3 regions of the Bradyrhizobium sp. Arg237L genome follow, and region 2 is predicted to be linked to each of the others. Evidence: predicted binding sites of a transcription regulator. Region 2 holds the regulator's gene; each other region holds the start of a gene.
The links. The regulator LexA, encoded in region 2, represses DNA repair genes until DNA is damaged. The targets are predictions, from matches to a motif close to TGTTCNNNNTGTGTTCNG.

Region 1 (3,276 bases), on a different contig from region 2:
AACCAAAGCTGGCTACGATTGCGCAGGCCTATGGTTGGCGGAGTGTAAAGAGAACTGGTTACCGTCGCGTTGACGCGACGCTGCTGGACGCTTTACGCCGCGCGCCTGATGTCGTCGGCGAGCGCGCGGTAGGACAGGGCCTCCGCGAGATGCAATCGTCCGATCTTCTCCGTGCCGTCGAGATCGGCGAGCGTGCGCGCGACGCGCAGCACGCGGTGATAGCCGCGCGCGGTGAGGCGCATGGTCTCGGCGGCATCGCGCAACAGCTTCTGCCCCTGCGCGTCCGGCTGGGCGATGGTCTCAAGCAGCGATGCCGGCGCTTCCGCATTGGTGCGGACGTTCGGCATGCCGGCGGCGGCATAGCGCGCAAGCTGGACGTCGCGCGCCGCAGCGACCCGCGCCGCCACTTCCGCCGATCCTTCGGCAGGCGGCGGCAGGATCAGGTCGGCGGCGGTCACCGCCGGCACCTCGATCCGCAGATCGATGCGGTCCATCAGCGGGCCTGAGATGCGCATCTGGTAATCGGCGGTGCAGCGGTCGATGGGTCCGCGCTTGCAGGCATAGCCGGGCTCATAGGCATGACCGCAGCGGCACGGGTTCATCGCCGCCACCAGCATGAAGCGCGCCGGATAGGTGACGCGGTGATTGGCACGCGAAACCGAAACCTCGCCCGTCTCCAGCGGCTGGCGCAGCGAATCCAGCACGCGTGGATCGAATTCCGGCAGTTCGTCGAGGAACAGCACGCCCTGATGCGCCAGCGAGATTTCGCCGGGCCTGGCGCGCATGCCGCCGCCGGTGAGCGCAGCCATGCTGGCGGAATGATGCGGGCTGCGGAAGGGCCGCCGCGCGGTCAAGGCGCCGTCGCGGATCTCGCCGGCCACCGACGCGATCATCGACACTTCCAAAAGTTCCGACGGCGACAGCGGCGGCAGGATCGAGGGCAGCCGCGCCGCCAGCATCGATTTGCCGGCGCCGGGCGAGCCCATCATCAACAAATGATGCCCGCCGGCCGCTGCGATCTCGAGCGCCCGCTTGGCGCTTTCCTGGCCCTTGATGTCGCGCAGGTCGAGCAGCGTCTCCTTCTGCTCATGCACCTTCGGCTGTGGGCGCGACAGCACCTGCGTGCCCTTGAAGTGATTGGCGATCTGGATCAGCGAGTGTGCTGCGATGATCTGGATGTCCGGGCTCGCCCACGCCGCTTCGGAGCCGCAGGCCGCGGGGCAGATCAGCCCCTCGTCGCGCGAATTGGCGCCGATCGCCGCCGGCAAGACGCCCGCAACCGGAGCGATCGAGCCGTCCAGCCCGAGTTCGCCCAGCACTGTGAAGCCGTTGAGCGCATCCGGCGGGATGGCCCCGATCGCCGCCATCAGCCCGAGTGCGATCGGCAGGTCGTAATGGCTGCCTTCCTTTGGCAGGTCGGCCGGCGCCAGATTGACGATGATCCGGCGCGCCGGAAGGGCGAGGCCGGAGGCGATCAGCGCCGAGCGAACCCGCTCCCGCGCCTCGGAGACCGCCTTGTCCGGCAGGCCTACGATCGCAAAAGCCGGTAGTCCCGGCGCGACCTGCACCTGCACGTCGACCGCACGAGCCTCGATCCCCTCGAAAGCGACGGTGGAAACGCGTTGAACCATGCTGCCCCCTTGCCACAATCGAGGGTAGCCGAAGGCAACGCCAAGCGCAAGAACATTACGGGAACGTGGGCTCCGGGGCCGCTTTTCCGCTGTCCCGGAGCCCACGCAGCTTACAGCGTCATCTGCATCGGTTCGGGATAATAGTGGAAGCCGTCGCCGACCTTGGCGACATGGCCGTAGCCGGGCCAGGCGAAGTGGTAGGACATCACGGGGGTCTTGTTGGCCGCCAGCATCTCCAGCAGCCTCACCCGCGAGGCCGCCGCCTGTTTCGGGTCGGTATCGTAGGAGAATTCCATCCGCGGCCGCTCGAGCAGCAGCACGGCGTGGTGCGAGAGGTCGCCGAGGAAGGCGAAGGATTTGCCGGCCGAGGTCACCATAAAGATGTGGTGGCCGATGGTGTGGCCGGGCGCCGCGATCGCCTGCACGCCGGGCAGGAATTCCTGGCCGTCCTTGAAGAACACCAGCCGGTCCCGGACTGGCAGCAGATTCTTGCGCGCGTGAACGACGAAGTCCTTCAGCGGGCTGCCCATCTTGCCTTCATCGGTCCAGTAATCGAAATCGCTCTGGGCGATATAGACCTGCGCGTTCGGGAACAGCGGCTTGTCGTTGGCACCGACGATGCCGCCGATGTGGTCGATATGCGCATGCGAGCAGACGACGGCGTCGATGTCCTCCGGCTTGATGCCGGCTTCCGCCATGCTCTTCTGCTGGCGGCCGGTGGTCGGACCGAACGCTTTCGAAGTGCCCATGCCGGTGTCGAACAGGATCAGCTTGTCGCCGGTGTTCACGATCGGCGAATTCTGCTCCAGCACCACATTGTCGGGCGACAGGAAGTTGTCCGACAGCATCTTCTTCACTTCTTCCTTCGGCACGCCGGTGAAGGTGCCGGAGGGATCGCCAAGCGGCAGCGGGCCGTCGGAGACGACGGTGACTTCGGCATCGCCTAGAATGAAGCGGTGCCAATACGGCGTTTGCGTGCCGAGCTTCGGCGCGCGTGCCAGCGCGCTGCCCCCGAGCAGCGTGCTTGCACCAAGGCCGGCGCCGAGCGCGAGCAGGGACCTTCGCGAGACGTTGATTGTCATGCTTTTCCTCCACGATTTTTATCGAGTTATATTTTGGCAATCATCGCGTTGCCGCCCGCGAGCAGGTCCTGCCCCACGACCTGAAGGCGAGCAAGGCCATGCTGCGCTCGCCGTCGCAAGCTGACAAGAGGTCTCAGAGCGGAAGAAAGGCAGACGCGCCCTAAGATTTTGCGCGCTTCGCCTCGATGACGTCCCAGATCATGGCCGCCACGTCCGGGCCGCCGAGCCGCGCGATGGCGCGGATGCCGGTCGGCGAGGTGACGTTGATCTCGGTGAGGTAGCCGTCGATCACGTCGATGCCGACGAACAACAGGCCGATCTCGCGCAAGGCCGGGCCGAGGGTTGTGCAGATCTCGCGCTCGCGGTCGGACAGCTCGGTCGACTGCGCCGCGCCGCCACGCACCATGTTGGAGCGCAGGTCGTCCGCCGCAGGCACGCGGTTGACGGCGCCGGCGAATTCGCCATCGACCAGAATGATGCGCTTGTCGCCATGCTTGACCTCGGGAAGGAAGCGCTGGATCACCCATGGCTCCTTGAACGTCACCGTAAACATGTCGAACAGC
Region 2 (3,276 bases):
GCCACCACCGAGGGCATCCGCCGCGCGCATGCCGCGGGCGCCGACATCCTCATCACCACCGGCGGCGCCTCGGTCGGCGACCACGACCTCGTAAAGCCGTCGCTCGAGGCCGAGGGCGTCACCATGGCGTTCTGGAAGATCGCGATGCGGCCCGGCAAGCCGATGATGCATGGCCGACTCGGCACGATGCGAGTGATCGGCCTACCCGGCAATCCGGTGTCGTCCTATGTCTGCGCCTACCTGTTCCTGGTGCCGTTGATTCGGGCCCTCCTCGGCCGCTCGGCTGTTCATCACGTCAGCGAAAGCGCCCTGCTCGGCCGCGATCTCGCCGCCAACGATCAGCGCGAAGATTATCTTCGCGCGCTTCTCGAAGAGCGCGACGACGGCACGCTGATCGCAACGCCGGTCACCAAGCAGGACAGTTCGCTGCTTGGGAATCTCACTGCGGCGCAGGCACTTGTGATCCGTCCGCCATTCGCGCCGGCCGCAGCAAAAGGCGCGCCTTGCGACATTCTCCGATTGCCTGAATGACGCCGCGACCAGCACCTACTGAAGCATCTCTGATCGCGTTCACCAGAAATTAAGTGGTTGCGGAACACATATCGAACATATAGTGTCCGTTCATGATTTGTTTCGAAACTCGCTGTCTACGAATGGGAGTGCGTTACTCCCGAGATCAGCTCTTCTCAAGTCTCGGATCGAACGACGCTACCAACCGGGGGAATGCTCGCGATGCTTACGCGCAAACAGTATGAACTTCTGCGTTTCATCAACGAACGGCTGAAAGAGGCCGGCGTGCCTCCTTCGTTCGATGAGATGAAGGACGCGCTCGACCTGCGCTCGAAGTCCGGCATCCACCGCCTGATCACGGCGCTGGAGGAACGGGGCTTCATCCGTCGCCTGCCGAACCGCGCCCGCGCGATCGAGGTGATCAAACTGCCCGAGCTCTCCGCCGCCGGCAACGGCCGCCGCGGCTTCACGCCGAGCGTCATCGAGGGCACGCTCGGCAAGCGCACGACCAGCGCGGCCGTGGCCGAAGACGATGGCAACCGTCCCGTCGCTGTTCCCGTGATGGGCCGGATCGCGGCGGGTACGCCGATCGAGGCGCTGCAGACCCGCAGCCACACCATCAGCGTGCCGCCCGACATGCTCGGCTCCGGTGAGCACTATGCGCTCGAGGTGCGCGGCGATTCCATGGTGGAGGCCGGCATCCTCGACGGCGACATGGCGCTGATCCAGCGCAACGAAACCGCCAACACCGGCGACATCGTGGTGGCGCTGATCGATGAGGAAGAGGCCACGCTGAAGCGTTTCCGTCGCCGCGGCGCCTCGATTGCGCTGGAGCCTGCCAATGCGGCCTACGAAGTCCGCATCCTGCCGCCGAACCGGGTGCGGATCCAGGGCAAGCTGATCGGGCTTTATCGCAAGTACTGAGACGACCAGGACGCAGCAGCCCCGTCTGGGTACTTAGGTGGGTGCTCTGCCCTAGAGGGCGATGACAAGAACGACTTAGAATGATTAGAATGAAAGCCCCGGTAAATTCGCCGGGGCACTTCGGTGCAAGGTGATGTGCGGCAGCGTCTCGCTATCGTGTTTGTGAACGGACCGAAGGCGCGGGCCGTACAAATGCCAAGAACGAAGCAGAGGCTTATAAGTTATCGTCCACTCTGATAGAGGCCTGCGCCTCTTCCCAGGCACGGGTCGGCTATCTCGAATGAGGAGCAATCCGATGTGTGACTATAGCCTGCATGCCGTGGCGACGCGTCCCGCCCAGGTTGGAGAGACGCTTATCACCACCACCTTCCGCGGCACTTCGACCCGCGGCTTCGCTTCGGAAAGCGATCCGACGGTCGCAGTCTGCATGCTTCCCGGGACCGAACTCGCGTTCGCCGATAACGTCCGTTACGACAATCGCTGGATCTGGACCAAGACGACCGGCTTCCGCGTCGGCAAGTTCAACCAGATCGATCCGCATATTCGGGATCGTCATCACGACGCGATCGAGTTTCCCGATGGCAGCCATGTGCTGGTGACCCAGCTCTGCGAAGGGCAGCGGGCGACCGTGCTGCAATTGCCAGTGACGCATCATGTTGCAGAGCCGGCACCGAAGGCGGTCGAGCAGCGCCCCGCGCCGAACCCGCTGTTCATCGGCTGAGACAGCTTCGGGCAGCGTGCGCCGCCGGTCTCGGCCGGCGGAGCGTTGCCGCGAGTGACAAGCAAAGTGTTTTGAGCGGCCCCGGAGGCCATCCGGGGGCGCATGTGATTTTGTGTTGGAACGGATGCTTTATTCGCCAAGGGGGCGTGATCGGTGGTCACCAAGATCACATGGCAAAGAGCCGGACGAGTGGCTGAGCCCGGCCGATACATGTTCAGGTTCGGCTGGCTCACCGTCGCAGCGGAAGATCTCGCGATCTGGGAGCGATTTCCGGATGCGACCTTTACGCTCGTGCAAATGCCGTCGCATTCGGGCGATCCGGATGAATTTCGGCTCGGCGCCTTCGAGCTAGCGGCCAACGCCGGCGGTGATTGAAGGGGGCGCTCAGTCGTCCGACTGCAGGTCGGATTCGGACGGGGTCGCATCGATGGCGCGCGGCACGGGTGCCCCCTGGATCCGGATCGTGGTCTCGGGTTCGCCTTCGCCTGACATCGCAGGCGACCACGGCCGGTCGAGGCCGGCGGGCCTGACCGCGTCGATGACGAAGCCGTTCCGGTTCCGCCTTAGCGCCAGCCCGCCCTGCCGCCGCAGCCGCTCGGCATCGATGACCGCCGCCGCGCAGCCTGGCGGCACCGGCCGTGCGGTCACGATCAGCACCGCCCGCTCGCAATCGTCCGCGAGCGCCTCGGATCGCTGGGTGAGCGCGATGAACGCGCCACCGGCCGCAGAGGTCACGCAGCCGCTCTCATCGCAGGACACGCCCTCCGTCAGCGACGGATCGCCCGCGCTGCGGGCATCGGCATCCGCGGCCAGCCACTCCTTGGCGAGAAACGCATCCTTCGCAGTCCGCATCAGGTGCAGCCGCCCGTCACCGCCGCGGACGGCGACATTGCGGCCGTCGCCGGAAATCAGAATGTCCGGTTGCGGCGCCCTCACCGCCCAGACCACCGCAATGAGAAGCACCGCCGCGCCGACGAAGCGCAGCGGCGTGCGCAACAGCCCGAGCAGGATGACGCCCAGGCTCGCGGCGATCAGCGGGCCGATCCCGAACGCACTGACGTGGCCGACCGCGCCCGGCAGCGCGGCGACCCCCTGCGCGACCACGATCATCCAATCGATTC
Region 3 (3,276 bases), on a different contig from region 2:
TTGCTCGAACGCCTTCGGCCCCAGCCGCGGCACCTCCTTCAGCGCCTTGCGCGACTTGAACGGGCCGTTCGAGTCGCGGTGCTGCACGATGCTTTGCGCTAAGCCGGGCCCGATGCCCGACACCCGCGACAGCAGCGGGACGGAGGCGGTGTTGACGTCGACGCCGACGGCGTTGACGCAGTCTTCCACCACGGCATCGAGCGAGCGCGCCAGCTTGCTTTCGCCGAGATCGTGCTGATACTGGCCGACGCCGATCGCCTTGGGATCGATCTTCACCAGCTCGGCGAGCGGATCCTGCAGGCGGCGGGCGATCGACACCGCGCCGCGCAGGGTGACGTCCAGCCCGGGCAGTTCCTCCGACGCATAGGCAGAGGCCGAATAAACGGAAGCGCCGGCCTCCGAGACGACGATCTTCGTCATCTTCAAGTCCGGCAGCCGCTTCACCAGTTCGGTGGCGAGCTTATCGGTCTCGCGCGAGGCCGTGCCGTTGCCGATCGCGATCAGGTTGACGCGATGCTGAATGGCGAGCTTACCGAGGATCGCGAGCGCCTCGTCCCATTGCCGCTGCGGCTCGTGCGGATAGACCGCTGTCGTCGCCAGCACCTTGCCGGTCGCATCGACGACGGCGACCTTGACGCCGGTGCGATAGCCGGGATCGAGCCCCATGGTGACACGCGCACCGGCGGGCGCCGCCAGCAAGAGGTCGCGCAGGTTGGAGGCGAACACCCGCACCCCTTCGGTTTCCGCCGCCGTCCACAGCCGCATGCGCAGGTCGATGTTGAGATGCACCTGGATCTTGGTGCGCCACGCCCAGCGCACGGTTTCGATCAGCCATTTGTCGCCGGGACGGCCGAGATCGGAAATGCCGAAACGTTTCATGATCTTCAATTCATAGGCACTCGGCACGCCGGCAACCGGCGGCTCTGCCTCCGGCTGCATCTGCAGGTCGAGAATCTCCTCCTTTTCGCCGCGGAACAGCGCCAGGATGCGGTGCGACGGCAGCTTGTGCAGCGGCTCGCTGAAGTCGAAATAGTCCTTGAACTTTTCGCCCTCGGTCTTCTTGCCCTTGCGCACGGCTGAGACCATGCGCGCATTCGTCCACACCTCCTCGCGCAGCGCGCCGATCAGATCGGCGTCCTCGTCGAAGCGCTCGACCAGGATCGCGCGCGCGCCTTCCAGCGCCGCGGCGGCATCGGCCACGCCCTTCTCCGCATCGACGAAACCTGCCGCCTGCGCTTTCGGATCATGCTGCGGCTGCGTCATCAACAGCTCGGACAAAGGTTCGAGCCCGGCCTCCTTGGCGATCTCGGCCTTGGTGCGACGTTTCGGCTTGTAGGGAAGATAGATGTCCTCCAGACGCGCCTTGTTGTCGGCGGCCATGATCTGCGCTTCGAGCGCGGCATCGAGCTTGCCCTGCTCGCGAATCGAATTGAGGATCGCGGTGCGGCGCTCCTCGAGCTCGCGCAGATAGGTGAGCCGTTCTTCCAGCGTGCGCAATTGCGCGTCATCGAGCGCGCCGGTCAATTCCTTGCGATAGCGGGCAATGAACGGCACCGTGGCGCCCCCGTCGAGCAACGTGACGGCCGCCTCGACCTGCTGTTCGCGCACGCCAAGCTCTTGCGCAATCTGCTGATGAATCTTTGCCACGCAATTCCCTCTGCACCACTTCGAAGCAACCGAACCACCGGTCGCGAGGACGCCGCTTATGGACCATGCCCGCCGATTTGATCAAGTCGCAGCGACAGGCAGTTCACAAGCGCGGCCCGCGCGAACGGCGAATCGGTATCGCGGTCTGTGCGCCGTCAATCTGCCGAAGATGTGTCGAATCGTCCTCCGGCAAAGCTCTCCGACATTTTCTAGTTTGGCCTGCTTGACGAAGGGCAGGTTTCGTGATGTTCTTTTTTTGTTCTTTCGATCTTAAGTTGCGTACAAGAGGTATTTCATGGACGACGGGTATACCGGCGCCGAATCGTTTCAGTTTGTCTTCCACAATGATGATGAGACGCCACGGGAGTTCGTCAGGGAGCTCTTGCGCGCCGTGTTCGGCAAGTCGGAACGGGAGGCGATCCTGTTCGCGGCCGAGATCGACCAGCAAGGCAATGCCACCTGCGGCCCTTATCCGTCCCGGGTCGCGGCGGCGCTTTGGAAAACCGCGCAACAGCGCATCAGCGCGGCCGGGCATCGTCTTCAGATTACCAGCGAGGCAGTAAGGACCAGCGGCCCATGCGATTTGTGCGGCGCGCCGCCGCCGGTGCAGGAGGTGCAGCTCGGCGACAAGATCGCCTGCCTCTGCAGCGATTGCCTGCTCGCGGCAAGGGATGCATCCGAAAAATTGCAGGGCGAAGAATTCAGATACACATACGTCGCGATTGATTGGCATTTTGCCGGCATTCCGCGCAACCAGCTCGTGACGCGGGCGCGCGGCTTTCCGGGTCATATGCGTGCGGACGTTCAAGTCGCGCTGGACCGATTGCTCGCCTCACCGATCCACTTCTTCGGCGTCCACGAAGAATATCGCTACGAGACGCTGACTTTTGCGGGATTGATGAATGACGGGCGCAATGCGCCGGTGATCGCTCCGCCGCAGTATTATGAAGTCGACGTCGGCGAGCCGGCGGCGGTGAAATGTCTTAACAACGGATTGTGGCTGTGCCGCGCTGGCGAGCTTCGCTACGCGGTGCTGCTATCAATTTATCGCGAATCCCGCAACGAGGACGCGATCCGGATCGAGATCGCGGTGCCGACCGGCGCAACCGGCGACACCTTCGTGCAGCGCTGTTTTTCGGAACTCGAGCAAGCGGTGCAGGCAGCACGCTCCTATCGCGGCAAGATTCTTTCGCTCGACGGCGGAGCCGAATATCGCGGACGCTCAAGGGGAGTAACGGTGCACCGGTTGCCGCCGATCGATCGCGAGGCCGTTATCCTGCCCGAACCGACCCTAAGACTGCTTGAGCGCAATGTTCTGAACTTTGTCGGTAGCCGCGACGCGCTGCGCCGACTGGGTCAGTCGACGCGCAAGGGCATCCTGCTCTATGGCCCGCCGGGCACCGGCAAAACTCACACCATCCGCTATCTCGCGACCAACCTGCCGGGACATACGACGCTGATCATCACCGCCGAACAGATCGGGCTGCTCGAAGCCTACATGAATCTGGCGCGGCTGCTGCAGCCGACGATGGTCGTCATCGAAGACGTAGACCTGATTGCCAGCGACCGCGAACTGATGGGCCCGTGCGAGGAATCGCTGCTCAACAAATTGCTCAACGAGATGGACGG

Region 1: the regulator LexA is predicted to act here: its motif matches at 1,680-1,697, upstream of OZ411_RS33840 (YifB family Mg chelatase-like AAA ATPase).
Region 3: the regulator LexA is predicted to act here: its motif matches at 1,894-1,911, upstream of OZ411_RS13260 (ATP-dependent Clp protease adaptor ClpS).

The regions. Positions count from the first base shown of each region.
Region 1 covers NZ_JAQMIL010000074.1:18,765-22,040, reverse strand. Annotated here, with positions in the region: gene OZ411_RS33840 (YifB family Mg chelatase-like AAA ATPase) at 93-1,631, opposite strand; gene OZ411_RS33835 (MBL fold metallo-hydrolase) at 1,742-2,713, opposite strand; gene gshB (glutathione synthase) at 2,874-3,276, opposite strand, start outside.
Region 2 covers NZ_JAQMIL010000024.1:107,268-110,543, reverse strand. Annotated here, with positions in the region: gene glp (gephyrin-like molybdotransferase Glp) at 1-531, shown strand, start outside; gene lexA (transcriptional repressor LexA) at 733-1,434, shown strand; gene OZ411_RS17100 (hypothetical protein) at 1,730-2,155, shown strand; gene OZ411_RS17095 (hypothetical protein) at 2,345-2,530, shown strand; gene OZ411_RS17090 (ComEC/Rec2 family competence protein) at 2,540-3,276, opposite strand, start outside.
Region 3 covers NZ_JAQMIL010000018.1:1,275-4,550, reverse strand. Annotated here, with positions in the region: gene OZ411_RS13265 (Tex family protein) at 1-1,647, opposite strand, end outside; gene OZ411_RS13260 (ATP-dependent Clp protease adaptor ClpS) at 1,943-3,276, shown strand, end outside.